DNA from 2 places in the Staphylococcus ureilyticus genome. Region 2 is predicted to be linked to the other one. Evidence: predicted binding sites of a transcription regulator. Region 2 holds the regulator's gene; the other holds the start of a gene.

Region 1 (11,572 bases), 310 kb from region 2:
TCCTAAGTGAGAGAATAAAACGACTTTACCACCTTGCTCTATAATATATTTTATAGTTGGTAAAGCTTGAACGATACGGTTGTCGTCCGTAATTTCACCGTCTTTCATAGGTACGTTAAAATCTGCACGTACAAGTACAGTTTTACCTTTTAACTCGATATCAGATACAATTTTTTTTGTCATGTAATCTTCCTCCTTTAGATGGATGAATAAAGTAAAATAAGCGGAGAAGCGTTGAGCTCCCCGCTTACTCCTAAGCTTATTGATTCAATTTCACAACGCTATACTTGTTAAACTAAAGTGAGCATCAAATTATTTAGCGTGACTTGCTAAATATTCTAATGTGCGTACTAATTGTGAAGTGTATGACATTTCGTTATCATACCAAGCTGCTACTTTAACTAATTGACGATCTCCAACAGTCATAACACGTGTTTGAGTTGCATCAAATAGTGAACCGTAAGTCATTCCGATTACATCAGAAGAAACGATTTCATCTTCAGTATAACCGAATGATTCGTTAGATGCATTTTTCATTGCGTTATTTACGTCTTCGATACTTACATTTTTGTCTAAAACTACTGTTAATTCAGTTAATGAACCAGTTGCAACTGGTACACGTTGTGCTCCACCGTCTAATTTACCATCAATTTCAGGAATTACTAAGCCGATAGCTTTAGCAGCACCTGTTGAGTTAGGGATAATGTTTTCAGCAGCTGCACGTGCACGACGTTTGTCACCTTTTCTATGAGGCGCATCTTGTGTGCTTTGGTCACCAGTGTAAGCATGAATTGTAGTCATGAAACCTTCGATTAAACCAAATTCATCATTCAAGACTTTAGCAACTGGTGCTAATGAGTTAGTAGTACATGAAGCACCTGAAACAACGTCTTCTGAACCATCTAAAGTATCATGGTTAGTGTTGTAAACGATTGTTTTCAAGTCACCTTTAGCTGGTGCTGAAATCAATACTTTTTTAGCTCCTGCATTGATATGTGCTTCTGCTTTTTCTTTATCTGTAAATAAACCAGTACATTCTAATACTACATCGATATCTAAGTCTCCCCAAGGTAATTTGCTTGGATCTGGCTCAGAAAATGATTTAACTTCTAATCCGTTAACGCGGAAACCATTCTCTTCAACTTCAACTTCTCCTGTGAAGCGACCTTGTGTAGTGTCATATTTTAATAAATGAGCTAACATTTCATCATCTGTTAAGTCGTTTACTGCTACTACATCGATTCCTTCTACATCTTGAATTCTTCTGAATGCTAAACGACCAATTCTACCAAAACCATTAATTGCTACTTTAACTGCCATTATAATGGCCTCCTTTAAAATGATATTTAAAAAGTGGAATCACTTTTTATTACTATTATTCGCGATAATACTTGCCGCTCCTTCATCTGTGATTAACACAGTGTTTTGGGGTGCAATCGAAAGATAAGCTTTAATTGCCTCTCCTTTTGATTTACCCCCAGCAACGGCAAAGATAAACTTTTTCGATACAAGGTCTTCTAATTGAAGTCCGATCGTTTTTACTTTGTGAACGATCTGCCCTTGTTCATCGAAATAATATCCAAATGCTTCTCCCGAGGCATTGTGATGTTGAAGTTTTTCAATAACTTCACTAGGTGATTGACGTCTACGCGCCATCTTCAGCGCATCACCAATGCCGTGGATTGTAATATTTGCTTCTTTAATTTTTTCTAAAGTGTGTATCACTGAAGGCTCTAACATAAGTGTATTATACGTTGTTTCACTGACATTATCTGGTACATAAAGCGTTGTATAATCTCCATCTGTTTGCTGAGCCATACTGGCTGCAATCGTATTGGCTTGATATACAACATTTTCACCAAGCCCACCTCTTGCAGGTACAAAAAATACGTCGTAAGGTTGCCGATGCATAGCTTCACTTACGTATGCCATTGTTGAGCCACCAGTAACTGCTACAGTTGCATGATCGTATAAAACATCTTCAACTAGCTGTCCGGCTTGTTTAGATAATTCAATTTTAACCGTTTTATCAGTGTCTGAATCACCAGGAATGACATAAACATCTTTAATGCCATATTTTTCTTTGATAATTTGCGCAAGGTGATGATCATCTGAATAAACGTTAAAATAACTATTGAGTTGGCGTACTGTCGTTTCACCAGCTTCAGTGATTTCCATACCTGTAGGTTTAACTTTGATAAGTGCTTGTTTCTTTAAAACATCTGTTTCAGAACGCAACACTCTTTCAGTTAAATCCATATATTCACTTAAACTACGTCTACCGACGGGTTGATACTGAGCGATAGTAGTGAGTATTGAAAAACGACGATACATCTTTTCAACAATTTCTGGGACAAGCTTTTGTTGAATTTTTATCAAGTTCTTCACTACTAACCTCCTCCGTTTCTATATACAAGGGTCAAGTTCTAACCATAGATTGACTTTTTACGTCCCTACTGGGACAAAAAAATATAACCTCTTATATTTGCTATAATACTACTATACATTTAAAAAAGCAAGAGAAATACTTCGGTCTTAAATAAAGTGAAATTTATACTTTTATAGTTCTATTCTCTATAGAAATATTTTACCCATTTTCTTTTTTTATTAATCATTTTCCACATGACATTTTTTAATTATATGTTAAACCATCATCAACATGCGTTTCTTTGAAACAATCTCCAATTATGCTTAAAATAAATATAAATTTAATGAGTTATTTTTCAGGAGGAATATACATGTCTAACAATAAACACCCAGAAGTTATAGACCCAGAAGATAAAAGATACAAAGATGACGATTACTTTAAACAAACGAAAGAACATTCTCAAAAAAATCCATATCAATCATTTAATTACAACAAACACATTGGTTGTCATTTAGGTCCATTTGGTTGTTTAGGTGGCTGCTTATCAAGCATACTGCTTTTGTCATTCATTTCATATTTAGTGAGCTTATTATTTTAATCATTCTTTTCTTTGTTTCATATGATTCTTACTACGAATGATAATCTGCGTTTCATTCTAGTGCTTAATTCACATTAATATTTATAAAAAAACACGCACTGTATGTGACAGCGCGTGTTCTATAAATATAATTTTCTTTTTATATTTAATCTTCATCAGATGATTGCGAACTTTTTTCTGAGTTTGAATTATTATTTTGCGTTGAACGTTGTTGAGTATTTTGTTGCGTACTGCGTTGTTGTGTAGAAGGTTCATTCGTCTTCTCTTCTGTTGAAGGCTCAGATGTGCGCTCTTCAGTAGAAGGTTCACTCGTCTTTTCTTCTGTTGTTTTTTCTTCTGTTGAAGGTTCGCTTGTTTTTTCCTCTGTTGAGCGTTCTTCAGTAGTACGTTCTTCCTTCGTTTTTTCAGGTGAATCTTTTTCTTCCGTAGTTCTTCTTTCTTGTGTTCTAGGTTGCTGTGTCTGTTGGGTTTGTTGCGTCTGTTGTGTCTGAGGAACTTGTTGTGTTTGCTGTGTCTGTTGGGTTTGTTGTGTTTGGTTTGTTTCTTCAGTTGATTTTTCTTTTTTCTTGTCTTTTTGTTCCTTAGTTTTTTCTTTCTTTTTGTCTTTTTCTTCTTGTTTTTGGTCTGCCAAACGTTCATTGGCTTTATTTGAATGATCTACGAATGCAAAAATTGCAAAAACTAACCCACCTATAAGTAATAGGACAATCAATCCACTGATGAGTTTTGCGAAACCTCTCATTTTTTTATTATCTTTGTCATCAAAATTGTTATTTTGATTATGCTTAGGCATATGCTCCCCTCACTTCAATTTATATCAAATCATCATTTTCAAATGGCATTTAACTTCATGTTAGAACTATATTTTACACTATTTCATTGATTAAACAACCTTATTAACCACATTTTAATGTAGTTGTTACTTTGATTTCCAAACTATAGTAAAATAATCACATACAACACTTTTATTGTAGCTTCAACTTAATACTAATCTAATTTCGAATATTGTTTCAATACTTTTATTTAAATTATTCTTTTACTATCAATAATATCATAACAGGATGTGACTAGATTTTGAAAAAGTACGACTTATTTAATGAATCAAATCAATCACAACAAAAGCCTACCCATTTGCGTCATATGATGAGCGTAAATGATAATGATGAATCAAAAATCCCAATTAAAACGCGCTATAAACTTTTTATACTTGTGCTATTTTTGTTTTTAATCGCTTTTGGCATTATCGGCTTATTTATTTTATAATATGTAGTACTTCAATTACACTATTATAATGACATCAAAATAATTTCTGCCGATTCAATGATGTATATTAAGAATCATAAAAAATTAGGCCTACACGATAATCGTATAGGCCTCTACTAAAGGGAGTCAAAATTTTACCTTCGCTAGTATATTATGGGGTATACTCGAAATAATTAAGAGATGATTAATTAATATCGAAGGTACCTTTATTATAACGACATATGATTTTATTTTAAATACATCTTTGACATAGTAAATGACATATTTTTGAACAAAATTCGAATAAATTTTGTCATACTCTTTATGAGATTTACTTGCATTTAAAGCCTGAACGATTCCATACTACAATTCTATGAGGTGATACTATGAAACACTATCTAATTACAGGCGGTACTGGTCTAGTAGGTACTCAGCTAATCGAAGCAATACAACAAAGTGATTCCAAAATCACGATATTAACAAGACAAAACAATGCTACATCACATCCTAAAATCACATATGTTAACTGGTCAGAACCGAATTGGGAAAGCCAAATTTCAGATATTGATATCGTGATCAATTTAGCCGGTGCTAGCTTAAATAATCGCTGGACCTCCTCACATAAACAAAATATTATGTTAAGTCGATTACAATCTACTCAGGCACTATACGACCTTTTTAAAAACAGAAAGCAAAAGCCAGCTGTATTCTTTAACGCCAGCGCAGTAGGTTATTACAAACCTGATTTAACACGTACATATACTGAGCTGTATCAAACATTACCATTTGATTTTTTATCTGAAGTGGTATATCAGTGGGAACGTTTAGCACGTCAATTTGAATCATTAGGCACACGAGTAATTATTGGCAGATTTGGAATGGTACTATCAAATCAAGGTGGTGCATTACCGTTGATGAAATTACCTTATGATTTAAATGTCGGTGGTAAAATAGGTAGTGGTAGACAATGGTATTCTTGGATTCATATTGAAGATTTAACAAGAGCGATACTCTATACCATAAATAATGAAAAAGCACGCGGTGTATTTAATTTCACATCACCAATTGCAGAACATCAAAATATGTTTGGTTATACCATTGCAAGAGAAGTTCATCGCCCACACTATACATGGGTACCTTCATTTGCACTCAGACTTATCTTAGGTGAAATGTCGACAGTTGTACTTGATACTCAAAAAGTTTTACCTAATAAGTTGGAAGCACTAGATTTTGAATTCAAATACCCAAATCTGAAACTAGCACTAGAAAATTTAGTTCATTAAGAAAGGGACTATTTAAAAATGAAACAAGATAGTATTAGCCATATCTTATTATTCATTGCAGGTTTACTCCTCATCACCAATGGTATTTTGGCATTTGAAAAACCTGCTATTATGATCGTCATTTCTATGTCTTTAGTAATCATTGGATTATTGACGTTAGTCATTTCGATTATTTTAATTTATAAAAGCAAACAAAATCTCTTAAATAAACACTAATCATACTTTCAAAATATTATTAAAAAAACAAGCCACACATGTCAACCACATCGTATATGCATCATGCATTTTAGAAATGGTCGTACATTGTCGTGACTTGTTTTTTGTTACTTGTATGTCATTATTAGCTTACGCGATATATTATGATTCTGGCACCATAACATCATCGATTAAACCATATTCTTTAGCTTCTTCTGCTGATAAGAAGTTATCACGGTCAGTATCTTTTTCAATTTGTTCAATTGATTGACCTGTGCGCTCAGCTAAAATTTTATTTAATTTAGCACGTGTTTTCAGAATATGATTAGCGGCAATTTCAATTTCAGTTGCTTGACCTTGCGCACCACCAAGTGGTTGGTGAATCATTACTTCAGCATTTGGTAAAGCAAAGCGTTTACCTTTTGCTCCTGCTGCAAGTAAGAATGAACCCATAGATGCAGCCATACCAATACAAATCGTTTGCACATCTGGTTTAATGTGTTGAATTGTATCATAAATAGCAAATCCAGCAGTTACACTACCACCCGGTGAGTTAATGTAAAGATAGATATCTTTTTCAGCATCTTGTGCTTGTAAAAATAATAATTGTGATACGATAGAGTTGGCTACGTTGTCATCAATTTGTGAACCTAACATAATAATACGGTCTTTTAATAAACGTGAGTAAATATCATAAGCACGTTCCCCACGGTTTGTAGTTTCAATTACTGTAGGTATTAAATTCATTAATATTGCCTCCTTATTTCTAACTGATAAATTTATTTTAACCTAAAAGTCAAATATGGTCAAAAAATAACGCTTAGAATTTCATTAAACATTATAAATTATTGTTGACCAACACTTATAAGATTTGTACACTAATATTATTGTTATTTACCCCTCGTAGTGTAATGGATAACACATAAGATTCCGGTTCTTAGAATAGGGGTTCGATTCCCTTCGAGGGGATATTTTGGATAATCTTCCTTAAAACCATCAAACTGAACATTGAAGTTTTCGGGCTTTCATTGACATTTACTATCCGTTGATGAAAGTCTTTTTTTATTTTCACACCTTGAAAAATACCAAACCAGTAGATTTGAAACTCGCTGTTATTCAAAACGCTTAAATTTCAACATTTATGCGTTTAAGATTTTGTGAAAATGATTTTATATTTATTTATCAATATTTAATAACTTAAGCATAACACTATTACTTTACATTGATAAACGTGCTGCCTAAGACATCTCGCACATCATGAATAACTAAAAAGGCATTTTCATCTACTTCATTGACTAATTTTTTCACTCTTGTCACCTGAGATTGCGGCACAGCAACATATAATATCGTTGTTTCCGTTTTTGCATAACCACCTTTTCCATTTAATAAAGTTGAGCCCCGACCAGTAAAGGAATTAATTTTGTCACTGATGATTTCATTCTTATTAGATATGATTGTAACGCCTTTTTTAGGATTAAAGCCTTCAATTATAAATGAAGTCGCTCTTTCGGTAATGAATAGCATAATAATCGTAAACAAGACACTCTTTAATGGTAACACCATCAAGAATGATAAGACGACAATGCCATCTAGAATAAAAATACCTTGAGATGTCTTCATTTCTGAGTATTTACTTATAATTTTAGCAATTACAGATGTGCCTCCAAGGGTACTCCCTGTAGAAATTACAAGTCCAGCACCTATTCCTATAATTGCACCACCAAATACAGAATTTATAACAAAATCATCTATCCCTAAATTAATATTTTCAGTTACTCGTAAAAAGAATGAGAGTGCCGTGTTTGAAATAACGGTATAAACAGCGATTGTTTTACTTAAATACTTCCAGCCGATAAAAACGACTATGGTATTAATAATCAAAGAAGACCAAGCTGGAGAAAATCCCAAAGTGTATTTTAAGGCTAGCGCAATACCCACCGTACCGCCATCACCCAAATTTGATCCAAGTAAAAAGCAATTTACACCTATAGCGTTGATAAACGTTCCAATTAAACATAAGATGATACTTTTATAATGATTTTTTATTAATGCTGTCATTGATTCACTCCCATTCTATTTCATTTAAATTTTAATCATGTCATAGACTATCTGCCATGACCTGTACTAAATATGATACTTAGCTGTACCTAACCTTAGACTGCAATAGCATACGCTTAATCGTCATAATCTATTTGGTGTCAACAAAGTAAATTGATGCTTCAGAAAATACAACTCCGTTTGAAACATATTAAAAAAAGACACCTCATATGAGGCGTCATATATAAATCTAATTAGCATATTATAATATCAAAAAGCAGTTTTTTTCAATAACATTTTAATATATTTTTAAAATTAGTTTTAACATTGGTAATAAGCACCATTTTCTTTTACAGACAAATGATTAAAGTTCAATTGTTTCACCACTCCGAATTTTATCAGCCATTTGGTTTAATTTTCTTAAACGATGATTGACACCGGATTTAGAAATTGTACCTGTAGACATCATTTCGCTTAATTCTTTCAGAGAAATTTCTTGATGCTCTATGCGTAACTTCGCTATTTCCCGTAATCGATCAGGAAGATTATCTAAACCAATTTCTTGGTCGATTAGTTGAATGCTTTCGACCTGCTTCATCGCTGCACTAACGGTTTTATTTAAATTCGCCGTTTCACAATTGACCAATCGATTTACGGAATTTCTCATATCTCTAACAATACGCACATCTTCAAATTTAAGTAATGCCTGATAGCCACCGATTAAACTCAAGAAATCAGAAATTTTTTCAGCTTCTTTTAAATAAGCAATGCTTCCTTTTTTTCGTTCTAGATGTTTAGCATTGAGTTCATATTCATTCATTAAATTCGTAATACCTTCGGAATGGTCTTCATACAATGAAAATATTTCTAAATGATAAGAAGATGTTTCTGGATTATTCACTGATCCACCCGCAAGAAAAGCACCTCGTAGATAACTTCTTTTCATTTCATCTTCACGAATCATCGCTTCATCTATTTCATGCGTAAAGACACCATTTTTCAATATACCTAATTCATCTAAAATTTCTTTAGCACGTGCTTTAATTCTACAAATATAAATATTGTTCTTTTTTAATTTCATTTTTTTTCTTACAAGTAGCTCTATTTCAACATTAAACACTTTTTTTATTAAGGAATATATCCGTCTTGCTGTCGTAGCATTTTCAGTTTGAACATTAATCACAAATTGTTGATTGGAAAGACTGAGTGCACCATTCATCCGTATAAGCGCACTGAGCTCTGCTTTTGCATTTGTTTCATCTACTTCTATTCTAGTCAGTTCATTTTTCATTTCTGATGCAAAGCTCATACATCTTCAGCCCCTTCTTATCTAAGTTTAATACTTAGTTTTTTACGATTTTATTTATCTCGTTTAAATTCAATCGTTTCTGTCTCTCTCATAGCGATCTCGTAAATCATTTTAGACAAGACCTCTGTATTGTGTCGAACATAATTTTCTTGTGATACTTCCACCAAGTTTTCGTGCGTAAAAACTTTGATGTTTTGTGCTTCCATATCACTCATATTGCATTTAACTGGAACTGCCCCATCTTCTTTATAACGTTGTAAGACATCAATGTTAAAAGTTTGGGTACTACATATAGCATAGTTTATACATTGACGACCCATGTGATTATGTATTGCTTCGACATGATCTAAGGCAGTGTAATGATTCGTCTCACCAGGTTGTGTCATAACATTTGATACATATAGCTTAGGCGCATCACAATTTAATAACGAATCCGCAATACCTTTAACGCATAAATTTGAGATTACACTTGTATATAACGAACCTGGTCCTAAAACGATTAAGTCTGCATCCTCTATCGCTTCAACCGCTTCTTCCATAGGTTCTACATTTTCTGGTTCTAAAAATACACGTTCGATTTTTTTATTTTTTTTAGGAATTTTTGATTCACCATAAACAATTTCGCCATCTTCCATCACTGCATTTAAGCGTACACTAGAATTTGTAGATGGTATCACACGACCTCTTATATTTAAAATTTTACTTAATTCTTTTACTGCATGGCCAAAATCATCATTCATATTCGTTAATGCAGCTATCAATAAGTTGCCTAAAGAATGACCTTCAACTTGATTTTCTTTAAAACGATATTGAAACAATCTTTCAATTGTTGATTCAGAATCACTGAGTGCTGAAATTACATTTCGTATGTCACCTGGTGCAGGAATATCCATTTCATTTCTGATTTTCCCCGTACTACCTCCATCATCAGCAACTGTGACAATCGTCGTAATATCTATCGGGAAGTCTTTTAAACCACGTGCTAAAACAGATAAACCTGTACCACCGCCAATAAGTACAAGTTTAATTCTTTTCATTTTTTCGTTTCACGCCACTTTCAATTTGAGCATCTCTATGATGCACATATACATTATAGTCAAAATTTTCATTAAGCTCTGCACCAATACGTTTTGCTAAAGCTACAGAACGATGCTGGCCTCCAGTACAACCAATCGCTATCACAAGTTGTGATTTACCTTCTTTTTTATAACCTGGAATCATAAATTTTAATAAATCCATTAATTTCTCATAAAAAATATTTGTTGCTTTCCATTTCATAACGTAATTATATACTGCTTCGTCTTCACCAGTTAATGGTCTGAGTTCATCTACATAATGCGGATTTGGTAAAAATCTCACATCAAACACTAAATCTGCATCCATTTGAATACCATGTTTAAACCCAAAACTTGTTACATTGATATTAAATGTTTGATAATTACTTTGATTAAAGTAATCTCCAATGCGCTTACGAAGCTCTTTAGGTTTCATAAATGATGTATCAATCGTATAATTTGCTAAACTTTGAATTTCAGCGAGTAAGCTGCGTTCTTCTTCAATTGCTTCAATTAATGAGCGCTGGCCTTGTTCGTTTAATGGATGTGCACGTCGCGTCTCTTTATAACGCGAAATCAACTTTTCGTTGGATGCTTCTAGGAACATCATATCAACGATAATGTCTGAGTTGCTTTTGATTTGATCGATTTCTTTAATCAATGATTTGAAAAGTTCTTTCCCTCTTAAATCAATGGCAATGGCAACCTTTTGCAACGAAGGATTTCCTTGACCCATTAATTCTACAAACTTCGGCAATAGTATTGGAGGTAAATTATCTACACAAAAATAACCGATATCTTCTAAACTTTGAATTACAACCGACTTACCTGTGCCAGACAAACCAGTCACAACTAATAATTCACTTTTAGTCACTTCTTTTTCTTCTCGTTGCATTACTTTACACCATCCAAAGATTATTTTTTATATTCCATTTATAGTATTGGAATTTTTTATCCATATACGCAATCGTTTTAACTTAGTCAGTTTATGACCACTATGCTATCACATTATATTTTACATGAAAAACGACTTTGGTAGTAGTTTTATCACTTAATTCACCTTAACTGCTATTGCAGACTGACTTAAAAGTAACAAAGTTGTTGCCAAAAATGTTAAAGGACCTTTATCTCCTTTTCGATTCACATCATTTATGAAAACAGCATCCCTTTACGACGTTTTAAAAATCATCACGCATACATCTGCATAATAAAACTAAAACGCACAACTAGCGAATACTTTAACCCTAAAATGCGATTATGTAAAAAAGCTAGAATGCTCAACCTACATGATTCGTGTAAGGTTGGTACATTCTAGCTCTGTCTGAATCTCGTTATTATTTAATTAATTACAGTAAATAACGCGTTTATGCCTATGCTTCTATAACATCTTTTAATTCTTCAATATATGAAATTGCACTTTGTGCTGCAATACTGCCATCGCCTGTTGCAGTTACGATTTGACGTAGACCTTTTGCACGTACGTCA
Region 2 (11,572 bases):
TAATGGGTGATGGCGTGCCTTTTGTAGAATGAACCGGCGAGTTACGATTTGATGCAAGGTTAAGCAGTGAATGTGGAGCCGTAGCGAAAGCGAGTCTGAATAGGGCGTTGAGTATTTGGTCGTAGACCCGAAACCAGGTGATCTACCCTTGACCAGGTTGAAGTTCAGGTAACACTGAATGGAGGACCGAACCGACTTACGTTGAAAAGTGAGCGGATGAGTTGAGGGTAGCGGAGAAATTCCAATCGAACCTGGAGATAGCTGGTTCTCTCCGAAATAGCTTTAGGGCTAGCCTCAAGTGATGATTATTGGAGGTAGAGCACTGTTTGGACGAGGGGCCCTTCTCGGGTTACCGAATTCAGACAAACTCCGAATGCCAATCAATTTAACTTGGGAGTCAGAACGCGGGTGATAAGGTCCGTGTTCGAAAGGGAAACAGCCCAGACCACCAGCTAAGGTCCCAAAATATATGTTAAGTGGAAAAGGATGTGGCGTTGCCCAGACAACTAGTATGTTGGCTTAGAAGCAGCCATCATTTAAAGAGTGCGTAATAGCTCACTAGTCGAGTGACACTGCGCCGAAAATGTACCGGGGCTAAACATATTACCGAAGCTGTGGATTGTCCGTAGGACAATGGTAGGAGAGCGTTCTAAGGGCGTTGAAGCATGATCGCAAGGACATGTGGAGCGCTTAGAAGTGAGAATGCCGGTGTGAGTAGCGAAAGACGGGTGAGAATCCCGTCCACCGATTGACTAAGGTTTCCAGAGGAAGGCTCGTCCGCTCTGGGTTAGTCGGGTCCTAAGCTGAGGCCGATAGGCGTAGGCGATGGATAACAGGTTGATATTCCTGTACCACCATGAATCGTTTTAAGCGATGGGGGGACGCAGTAGGATAGGCGAAGCGTACGATTGGATTGTACGTCCAAGCAGTAAGACTGAGTGTTAGGCAAATCCGGCACTCATAAGGTCAAGCTGTGATGGGGAGAGGAAATTGTTTCCTCGAGTCGTTGATTTCACACTGCCGAGAAAAGCCTCTAGCTAGATTTATGGTGCCCGTACCGCAAACCGACACAGGTAGTCAAGATGAGAATTCTAAGGTGAGCGAGCGAACTCTCGTTAAGGAACTCGGCAAAATGACCCCGTAACTTCGGGAGAAGGGGTGCTCTTTAGGGTTCACGCCCAGGAGAGCCGCAGTGAATAGGCCCAAGCGACTGTTTATCAAAAACACAGGTCTCTGCTAAACCGTAAGGTGATGTATAGGGGCTGACGCCTGCCCGGTGCTGGAAGGTTAAGAGGAGTGGTTAGCTTCTGCGAAGCTACGAATCGAAGCCCCAGTAAACGGCGGCCGTAACTATAACGGTCCTAAGGTAGCGAAATTCCTTGTCGGGTAAGTTCCGACCCGCACGAAAGGCGTAACGATTTGGGCACTGTCTCAACGAGAGACTCGGTGAAATCATAGTACCTGTGAAGATGCAGGTTACCCGCGACAGGACGGAAAGACCCCGTGGAGCTTTACTGTAGTCTGATATTGAAATTCGGTACAGCTTGTACAGGATAGGTAGGAGCCTTAGATACGTGAGCGCTAGCTTACGTGGAGGCGTTGGTGGGATACTACCCTCGCTGTATTGGATTTCTAACCCACACCATTAATCATGGTGGGAGACAGTGTCAGATGGACAGTTTGACTGGGGCGGTCGCCTCCTAAAGAGTAACGGAGGCGCTCAAAGGTTTCCTCAGAATGGTTGGAAATCATTCATAGAGTGTAAAGGCACAAGGAAGCTTGACTGCGAGACTTACAAGTCGAGCAGGGTCGAAAGACGGACTTAGTGATCCGGTGGTTCCGCATGGAAGGGCCATCGCTCAACGGATAAAAGCTACCCCGGGGATAACAGGCTTATCTCCCCCAAGAGTTCACATCGACGGGGAGGTTTGGCACCTCGATGTCGGCTCATCGCATCCTGGGGCTGTAGTCGGTCCCAAGGGTTGGGCTGTTCGCCCATTAAAGCGGTACGCGAGCTGGGTTCAGAACGTCGTGAGACAGTTCGGTCCCTATCCGTCGTGGGCGTAGGAAATTTGAGAGGAGCTGTCCTTAGTACGAGAGGACCGGGATGGACATACCTCTGGTGTACCAGTTGTCGTGCCAACGGCATCGCTGGGTAGCTATGTATGGACGGGATAAGTGCTGAAAGCATCTAAGCATGAAGCCCCCCTTAAGATGAGATTTCCCAACTTCGGTTATAAGATCCCTCAAAGATGATGAGGTTAATAGGTTCGAGGTGGAAGCATAGCGATATGTGGAGCTGACGAATACTAATCGATCGAAGACTTAATCAAATTTAAAAGTTTTGTTGGTTAAACTAAATTTTACTTACAATCTAGTTTTGAGTGTATAAATTTTATACATGACATTGTCTGGTGACTATAGCAAGGAGGTCACACCTGTTCCCATGCCGAACACAGAAGTTAAGCTCCTTAGCGCCGATGGTAGTCGGACTTACGTTCCGCAAGAGTAGGACGTTGCCAGGCAAGTAAATAGGATGCGATGAGCCGAGACCGAAAGGTCTCTTTTTTACGTAAAAGGAGCTTAACTTCCCAGTTCGAAGAACTGTAAACTGACAAAAGAAAGCGTTTGAAGCTGACGAAGTAAACGAGAGACGAAACGAGCTTACAAGCGGTAAGTGAGTGAGGAAAGCGTGAAATAGTAAAAGGAATGCATGAGCAAAAACTCATGCATAAGTACCGCTATCTCAATAAATTGAGAGTGGTACTTTACGAGCGCTTGGCTGAAGTCAGGAAAGGTCCTTAGCGCCGATGGTAGCTGACTTACCTTCCGCAAGAGTAGGTAAAGAGGAATGCATGAGCTAAAGCCCATGCATAAGTCACAGTATTTCAATAACATATAAATTTATAAGAAATATAAAAGTCGAACTATCAATAATATATACTAGACTGTCAGTGTTTTGATTAGTGCGTCTGTATGTTCTTTGAGTTGGGATATCGGAATACCACCGAAACCTAGAATAAATTTAACTGTGTTTTGATCACTATCATATTTACTAAATGGTATTATATTTAAATCATTTTCCTTTGCACGTTCTAAGCATTGCCCCATAGTCAAATGATTTTTGACAGTGAGTGTAAAATGCATACCAGCTAAAGCACCATCTATTTTTAATTGCGATTGATAAGGCGTTAATGCATTTAAAATTGTTGTTAGTTTATGGCGGTACACGTTCCTCATTTTATTAAGATGCCTTTCAAAACTGCCTGATTTCATAAAGAGTGAAATCATTTTTTGTGTATGTGCCGGCACTGTGTTTCCTTCTTTATTTGCCAAGTTGTCATATTTTGAAAGTAAATTATTTGGTAAAACTAAATATGCAATTCGACAGCTTGGAAATAATGATTTGGAAAAGGTACTAATATATATGACCTTATCTTTAGTGTCTAAACTTTGTAGAGCAGGTATTGGTTTACCGAAGTAGCGAAACTCAGAATCATAATCATCTTCAATAATATATCTATCAGTACTTTGTTGTGCCCAATTGATGAGTTGGGTTCTTTTTTTTAAACTCATAACATAGCCTGTGGGGAATTGGTGTGATGGTGTGACATATGCGATATTATTATTGGATTTCTGAAAGGACGTAATTTCTATTCCTGTACTATTTACAGGTACTTGAAGATAAGCAATTTGCTTTTTATCTAGTACTTGCTTAATGGGTGGATAACTAGGATTTTCTATTAAAAAACGACCGTCATTTAAAATGTCAGTTAAAAGATTTATAAGTTGTTCTGTTGAAGAACCGATGATAATTTGTTCAGGTCTACAGTTAACGCCACGACTATTAAATAAGTAATGTGCAATTTCTTGTCTTAATGAAATCTCGCCTTTTGAATTAACATGTTGTAGTAAATCAATTTCTTCATCTTCAAATGCATCTTTTGCATATTTTCTAAATTGTTTCATAGGGAAGTATTCTGCATCAATCTCTGATAAATTAAATGCCAGTGAACGGACTGATTGTGTCACTTCATGATTATTTTTTGAGTTATTATGATGTTGGGATTGGTCCATATTTCTTGCGATAACAGGAAGCGTTTCTATATCTGAAACAAAATAGCCTGAACGCGGTTTGGAGTAAATATATCCTTCATCTAATAAGAGCTGATACGCATGTTCAATTGTTGTATTGCTTACAGATAAATGTTGGCCTAATGCACGTTTAGACGGAAACTTATCTTCAGATTTGTATTGACCTTCTATGATTTGTTGTTTTAAATTTTCATATAAATTAATATAGAGATGATTTTTAGACAATAAACTGACCTCCTAAATTATTTTGAAAGTGTACCTTTTTAAACACCAGTTTATCTTTTAAAATGAATTTAATCAACTAAGTAAAGGGGTAAATAAAATGTCTAAATTTACTGGATCAGAAAGAGTCAAAAGAGGAATGGCTGAAATGCAAAAAGGCGGCGTCATCATGGACGTTGTCAATGCTGAACAAGCGAAAATCGCGGAAGAAGCAGGGGCAGTTGCTGTAATGGCGTTAGAACGTGTTCCTTCTGATATTAGAGCAGCTGGTGGTGTTGCTAGAATGGCAAATCCTAAGATTGTTGAAGAAGTAATGAATGCTGTTTCTATACCTGTCATGGCTAAAGGTCGTATTGGTCATATAACAGAAGCACGTGTACTAGAAGCAATGGGTGTTGACTATATTGACGAATCAGAAGTCTTAACACCAGCTGATGAAGAGTACCACTTACGTAAAGATACTTTTACAGTACCATTTGTTTGTGGCTGTCGTAATTTAGGTGAAGCAGCGCGTCGCATAGGTGAAGGAGCGGCAATGTTACGTACGAAAGGTGAACCTGGTACTGGTAATATCGTTGAAGCTGTTAGACATATTAGACAAGTCAATGCTGAAGTGAGTCGCATAACAGTTATGAATGATGATGAAATTATGACGGAAGCTAAAAACATAGGTGCACCTTTTGAAGTATTAAAATCAATTAAAGAAAACGGTAAATTGCCAGTGGTGAATTTTGCAGCTGGTGGTGTAGCAACACCTCAAGACGCTGCTTTAATGATGGAATTAGGTGCAGATGGTGTATTTGTTGGTTCTGGTATTTTTAAATCAGAAGATCCTGAAAAATTTGCAAAAGCAATTGTACAAGCTACGACGCATTACCAAGATTATGAATTAATTGGTAGATTAGCTAAAGAGTTAGGTACAGCAATGAAAGGTTTAGACATTAATGATTTGTCACTAGAAGAACGTATGCAAGAGCGTGGTTGGTAATATGAAAATAGGTGTTTTAGCTTTACAGGGTGCTGTGAGAGAACATTTGAAGCATATTGAATTAAGTGGACACGAAGGTATTGCCATAAAACATGTGGAGCAATTAGAGGAAATTGATGGGCTCATACTACCTGGTGGTGAATCGACAACGTTACGTCGTTTAATGAATTTATATGGGTTTAAAGAAGCATTACAACAATCTGAATTACCTATGTTTGGCACTTGTGCAGGGCTTATAGTTATGGCAAAAGATATTGTTGGTGAAGAAGGATATCTCAACAAATTAGATATTACGGTCCAACGAAATTCATTTGGCAGACAAGTAGATAGTTTTGAAAGTCATTTAAATATTACTGGCATTGCAGAAGATATAGAAGGGGTATTTATCAGAGCCCCTCATATAGCCCAAGTCCATGGGAATGCCACAATATTGAGCTCGGTTGGTGAGAAAATAGTAGCAGTTCAAGAAGGACGCTATTTAGGTGTTTCTTTCCATCCAGAGTTAACAGAAGATTATCGCGTAACGCAATATTTCATTGAACATATTGTTGCAAAGGCTACAATTGAGCAAGTTTAATATAACATAAAAAAAACAGGTCAATTCCAAAATGGATTGACCTGCTTTTTGTCAGTTTAATTAGATAAAGAAACCTGCGATTGCTGCAGAAATAAATGACACAAGTGTGGCACCAAATAAAAGTTTTAAACCAAAACGTGCTACCATATCACCTTTTTCATTATTAAGCGATTTGATTGCGCCAGAAATAATACCAATAGAACTAAAGTTAGCAAAAGATACAACAAAGACAGAGATTACACCTTTTGCGTGTTCACTGATATTTTTAACTTCATTTAAGCTTTGCATGGCTACAAATTCATTAGATAGTAATTTTGTTGCCATAATAGAACCAGCTTGAACAGCATCGTCCCATGGTACCCCAATTAAAAATGCTAATGGTGCAAATATAAATCCAATTAAAGTTTGGAAATCCCATGTAATACTTCCACCTGAAGCTGCAGTGAAAATAGCACTTACAACACCGTTTAACAAAGCGATAATTGCTATATAACCAATCAGCATCGCACCAACGATTACAGCAACTTTAAACCCATCTAAAATGTATTCCCCTAACATTTCGAAGAAGGACTGTTTTTTCGTCTCACTTTCTTCAACGATTAATTTATCTTCTTTTACATCTACTTTATATGGATTAATAATAGAAGCAATGATAAACCCGCCAAATAAGTTTAGTACTACTGCAGTAACTACATATCTAGGCTCGATTAATGTAAAATAAGCACCGATAATAGAAGCCGATACCGTAGACATCGCGGAAGCAGTCAATGTATAAAGACGTTGTTTAGGGATATGTGCTAATTCTTTTTTGAGTGAAATGAAAACTTCTGATTGACCCAAAATTGCTGCTGCTACCGCATTATATGACTCTAAGCGACCCATCCCATTTACTTTAGAAATGGCTAAACCTAAATAGTTAATAATGAATGGCAGTATTCTTGTGTATTGTAAGATACCAATTAATGCTGAAATAAAAACGATTGGTAATAATACATTGAAGAAGAATGGAGGATTTTTAGGATCTACAAATTCAAATCCACCAAATACAAAATTGACACCTTCAGCAGCTTTAGCTAATAAGTAATTAAAGCCATCTGAAATGCCACCAATGACCGTAATACCAAATTTTGTTTTTAATAATATAAAAGCAAATACAAGTTGTATTACGAGTAATAAGCCAATGTATTGCCAGCGAATATTTTTTCTGTCAGAACTAAAGAGTAAAGCTAACCCAAGAAACACAGCAATACCAATTAAACCGATAATAATATGCATAATAATTCATCCCTTTAAATTTTTTCTTAACTCCTATAATACAATAAACAAGCGCTTACTTACATCCAAAATTGAAAAAATTTAAAACATATTGGTTGAAAAAGGTCAAAGTTGGTCATATAATATAGTCAAAGAAGGTCAAAAGAGGTGATAATCATGCATAACATGTCCGACATCATAGAACAGTACATTAAAAAATTATTTGAAGACACCAATGAAGACGTTGTTGAAATTCAACGTGCCAATATTGCACAGCGGTTTGACTGTGTGCCTTCTCAACTAAACTATGTGATCAAAACACGTTTTACAAATGAACATGGTTATGAAATAGAAAGTAAAAGAGGTGGCGGTGGTTATATTCGAATCACTAAAATTGAAAACAAAGATGAAACAGGTTACATTAATCATTTACTTCAACTCATCGGACCATCTATTTCACAGCAACAAGCTTATTACATCATAGATGGTTTATTAGATAAAGCATATATCAGTGAACGCGAAGCAAAAATGATTTACGCTGTAATCGATAGAGAAACTTTAAAAATGGATGTATTATCAAGAGATATTATACGTGCTAATATAGTGAAACGAATATTACATGTAATAAATTATTATTAAAGAAATTAAGAGAGGTGTTTGGTCGTGCTGTGCGAAAATTGTCATTTAAATGAAGCAGAAGTAAAGTTAGCAGTTAAAGGGCAAGATGGTGTACATGAAAAATGGGTTTGTGCCACATGCGCACAAGGCGGTAACCCATGGACTCAAAACCAACAAATGCAGTCACAAGATGACATTGAAGGTGCGTTTGTAGTAAAACAAATATTACAACATTTAGCAGCGAAACACGGTATTGATTTCGATGAAATTGCATTTAAAGAAGAAAAGAGATGTCCTACTTGTCAAATGACATTAAAAGATATTGCGCATGTTGGTAAATTTGGTTGTGCAGACTGCTACGCAACTTTTAAAGATGACATTGTCGATATTGTACGACGTGTACAAGGTGGTCAAATCGAACACACTGGAAAAACACCACGCTCTTCACATAGAAAGTTAGCTTTGAAAAAACAAATAGAAGAGAAAACAACTTATTTAAATCAGTTAATTGAAGAACAAAATTTTGAAGAGGCTGCAGTTGTTAGAGATGAAATTAAGGCATTGAAAGAAGACAGCGAGGTGAAACATGATGAGTAAGAATGATATCAGCACCCACATTAGTGAGTGGATGAGAGACGAAGCAGAAAGTCCAATCGTAATGTCTTCGAGATTGCGTTTGGCTAGAAATTTAGAAAATCATGTACACCCTTTGATGTTTGCATCCGAACAAGATGGTAATAGAGTGATAAATGAAGTTCAAGATGCGCTTCCTAACATGTTTATACAGAGGTTAGGCACGATGGACCAGCAGAGTAAATATAAACTTGTAGCGAAACATCTTATCAGTCCCGAGTTAATAAAAAGACCTGCTGCTGCAGTACTTTTAAATGAAGATGAATCTTTAAGCATTATGGTTAATGAAGAAGATCATATACGAATTCAAGCCATGGGAAATGATTTATCATTACAAACATTATATGAAAAAGCTTCCGCACTGGATGACACATTAGACAGTGAATTAGATGTAAGTTTTGATGAAACACTCGGTTATTTAACAACATGTCCGACGAATATCGGTACTGGTATGAGAGCCAGCGTAATGTTACATTTACCGGGACTTACGATTATGAAGCGGATGAATAGAATCGCTCAAACAATCAATCGTTTTGGATTCACAATAAGAGGTATCTATGGCGAAGGTTCCCAAGTATACGGTCACATTTATCAAATTTCCAATCAACTGACGCTTGGAAAAACAGAAGAAGAAATTATTGAAAGTTTAACTGAAGTAGTACAACAAATTATTAACGAAGAGATGCAAATTCGCGAACGACTTAGCAAGCATAATAAAATTGAAACTTTAGATAGAGTATATCGTTCGTTAGGTATCTTAAAATATAGTAGACTAATATCTATGGAAGAAGCATCATTTAGATTAAGTGAAGTGAAATTAGGTATAGATTTAGACTATATTGATTTAAAAGACTTTAAGTTTAATGAGTTGATGGTTGCTATTCAATCACCATTCTTATTAGATGATGAAGATGATAGAACAGTTAACGAAAAAAGAGCAGATATTTTAAGAGAACATATAAATTAGGAGGTCATGCTATGTTATTTGGTAGACTGACAGAACGTGCACAACGTGTATTGGCACATGCTCAAGAAGAAGCAATTCGCTTAAATCATTCAAATATAGGAACAGAACATTTACTTTTAGGTTTAATGAAAGAACCAGAAGGTATTGCAGCAAAAGTGTTGGAATCCTTTGATATTACTGAAGAAAAAGTAGTAACAGAAGTTGAAAAATTAATTGGTCACGGTCAAGAACAAATGGGTGCGTTACATTACACACCACGTGCTAAAAAAGTTATTGAGTTATCAATGGACGAAGCAAGAAAATTACACCACAATTTCGTTGGTACTGAGCATATATTACTTGGTTTAATTAGAGAAAATGAAGGCGTAGCTGCACGTGTTTTTGCTAATCTAGACTTAAACATTACGAAAGCACGCGCGCAAGTAGTGAAAGCTTTAGGAAGTCCTGAAATGAGCAATAAAAATGCGCAGGCAAACAAATCTAATAATACACCAACTTTAGATAGTCTTGCTCGTGACTTAACAGTAATTGCTAATGATGGCACGTTGGATCCTGTTATTGGCAGAGATAAAGAAATCACACGTGTCATTGAAGTGTTGAGTAGACGTACTAAGAACAACCCAGTATTAATTGGGGAACCAGGTGTCGGTAAAACGGCAATTGCTGAAGGTTTAGCACTTGCAATTGTTAATAATGAAGTTCCTGAAACACTTAAAGGTAAACGTGTGATGTCATTAGATATGGGAACAGTCGTTGCTGGTACGAAATATCGTGGCGAATTTGAAGAGCGTTTGAAAAAAGTAATGGAAGAAATTCACCAAGCAGGTAATGTCATTCTGTTCATTGATGAGCTACACACATTAGTAGGTGCTGGTGGTGCAGAAGGTGCAATTGATGCATCAAACATCTTAAAACCAGCATTAGCTCGTGGCGAATTACAATGTATCGGTGCGACTACACTTGATGAATATCGTAAAAACATTGAAAAAGATGCTGCGTTAGAACGTCGTTTCCAACCTGTTCAAGTAGATGAACCAACTGTTGAAGATACGATTGAAATCTTAAAAGGATTACGTGATCGTTATGAAGCACATCACCGCATCAACATCTCTGATGAAGCTTTAGAATCAGCTGCAAAACTAAGTCATCGCTATGTGTCTGATCGTTTCTTACCAGATAAAGCGATTGACTTAATTGATGAAGCAAGCTCAAAAGTAAGACTAAAAAGTCATACAACACCACCAAACTTAAAAGAGCTGGAACAAGAAATTGAGCAAGTGAAAAATGAAAAAGATGCAGCTGTACATGCACAAGAATTTGAAAATGCAGCTAATTTACGTGATAAACAAACTAAATTAGAAAAACAATACGAAGAAGCAAACAATAATTGGAAAAATAGCCAAAACGGTGCGAACACATCCTTATCTGAAGAGGATATCGGTGAAGTTATCGCTGGTTGGACTGGCATTCCATTAACAAAAATTAATGAAACAGAATCTGATCGCTTGCTTAACTTGGAAGATACGTTACACAAACGTGTCATTGGTCAAAAAGAAGCAGTAACATCAATCAGTAAAGCAGTAAGACGTGCAAGAGCAGGATTAAAAGATCCTCAAAGACCAATAGGTAGCTTTATATTCTTAGGACCTACAGGTGTCGGTAAGACAGAATTAGCACGTGCACTAGCAGAAACAATGTTTGGTGAAGATGACGCAATGATTCGTGTTGACATGAGTGAGTTTATGGAAAAACATGCTGTCAGTCGTTTAGTAGGAGCGCCTCCAGGTTATGTTGGTCATGATGATGGCGGTCAATTAACTGAAAAAGTAAGACGCAAACCATATTCAGTTATATTATTTGATGAAATCGAAAAAGCGCATCCTGATGTATTTAACATCTTGTTGCAAGTATTAGATGATGGACACTTAACAGATACTAAAGGTCGTCAAGTAGACTTCCGTAACACAGTGATAATTATGACATCTAACGTGGGTGCGCAAGAATTGCAAGATCAACGTTTTGCAGGATTTGGTGGCGCATCTGAAGGTCAAGACTATGAATCTATCCGTAAAACAATGATGAAAGAATTGAAAAATGCTTTCCGTCCAGAATTCTTAAACCGTGTAGATGACATCATTGTATTCCACAAACTGTCTCAAGATGAGTTGAAAGAAATTGTAACAATGATGGTAAATAAACTTACAGATCGTTTATCAGA

The links. Region 2 encodes CtsR, which represses protease genes until heat stress. Its sites were predicted from a motif close to ATGGTCAATAAAGGTCAAACA; they were not measured.
Region 1: a site for CtsR is predicted at 6,479-6,499, ahead of clpP (ATP-dependent Clp endopeptidase proteolytic subunit ClpP). Genes of this name have one in related genera too.

The regions. Positions count from the first base shown of each region.
Region 1 covers NZ_CP094825.1:541,657-553,228, reverse strand. The annotation lists gene MUA21_RS02580 (phosphoglycerate kinase) at 1-183, opposite strand, end outside; gene gap (type I glyceraldehyde-3-phosphate dehydrogenase) at 313-1,320, opposite strand; gene MUA21_RS02570 (sugar-binding transcriptional regulator) at 1,360-2,334, opposite strand; gene MUA21_RS02565 (hypothetical protein) at 2,739-2,966, shown strand; gene MUA21_RS02560 (DUF4887 domain-containing protein) at 3,112-3,759, opposite strand; gene MUA21_RS02555 (hypothetical protein) at 4,041-4,229, shown strand; gene MUA21_RS02550 (TIGR01777 family oxidoreductase) at 4,595-5,491, shown strand; gene MUA21_RS02545 (hypothetical protein) at 5,510-5,707, shown strand; gene clpP (ATP-dependent Clp endopeptidase proteolytic subunit ClpP) at 5,849-6,433, opposite strand; tRNA gene MUA21_RS02535 (tRNA-Arg) at 6,584-6,655, shown strand; gene MUA21_RS02530 (YitT family protein) at 6,899-7,744, opposite strand; gene whiA (DNA-binding protein WhiA) at 8,088-9,032, opposite strand; gene mgfK (gluconeogenesis morphogenetic factor MgfK) at 9,083-10,069, opposite strand; gene rapZ (RNase adapter RapZ) at 10,056-10,982, opposite strand; gene trxB (thioredoxin-disulfide reductase) at 11,458-11,572, opposite strand, start outside.
Region 2 covers NZ_CP094825.1:235,644-247,215, forward strand. The annotation lists rRNA gene MUA21_RS01070 (23S ribosomal RNA) at 1-2,333, shown strand, start outside; rRNA gene rrf (5S ribosomal RNA) at 2,411-2,525, shown strand; gene pdxR (MocR-like pyridoxine biosynthesis transcription factor PdxR) at 2,944-4,320, opposite strand; gene pdxS (pyridoxal 5'-phosphate synthase lyase subunit PdxS) at 4,418-5,305, shown strand; gene pdxT (pyridoxal 5'-phosphate synthase glutaminase subunit PdxT) at 5,307-5,882, shown strand; gene MUA21_RS01095 (NupC/NupG family nucleoside CNT transporter) at 5,943-7,157, opposite strand; gene MUA21_RS01100 (CtsR family transcriptional regulator) at 7,314-7,775, shown strand; gene MUA21_RS01105 (UvrB/UvrC motif-containing protein) at 7,800-8,351, shown strand; gene MUA21_RS01110 (protein arginine kinase) at 8,344-9,354, shown strand; gene MUA21_RS01115 (ATP-dependent Clp protease ATP-binding subunit) at 9,366-11,572, shown strand, end outside.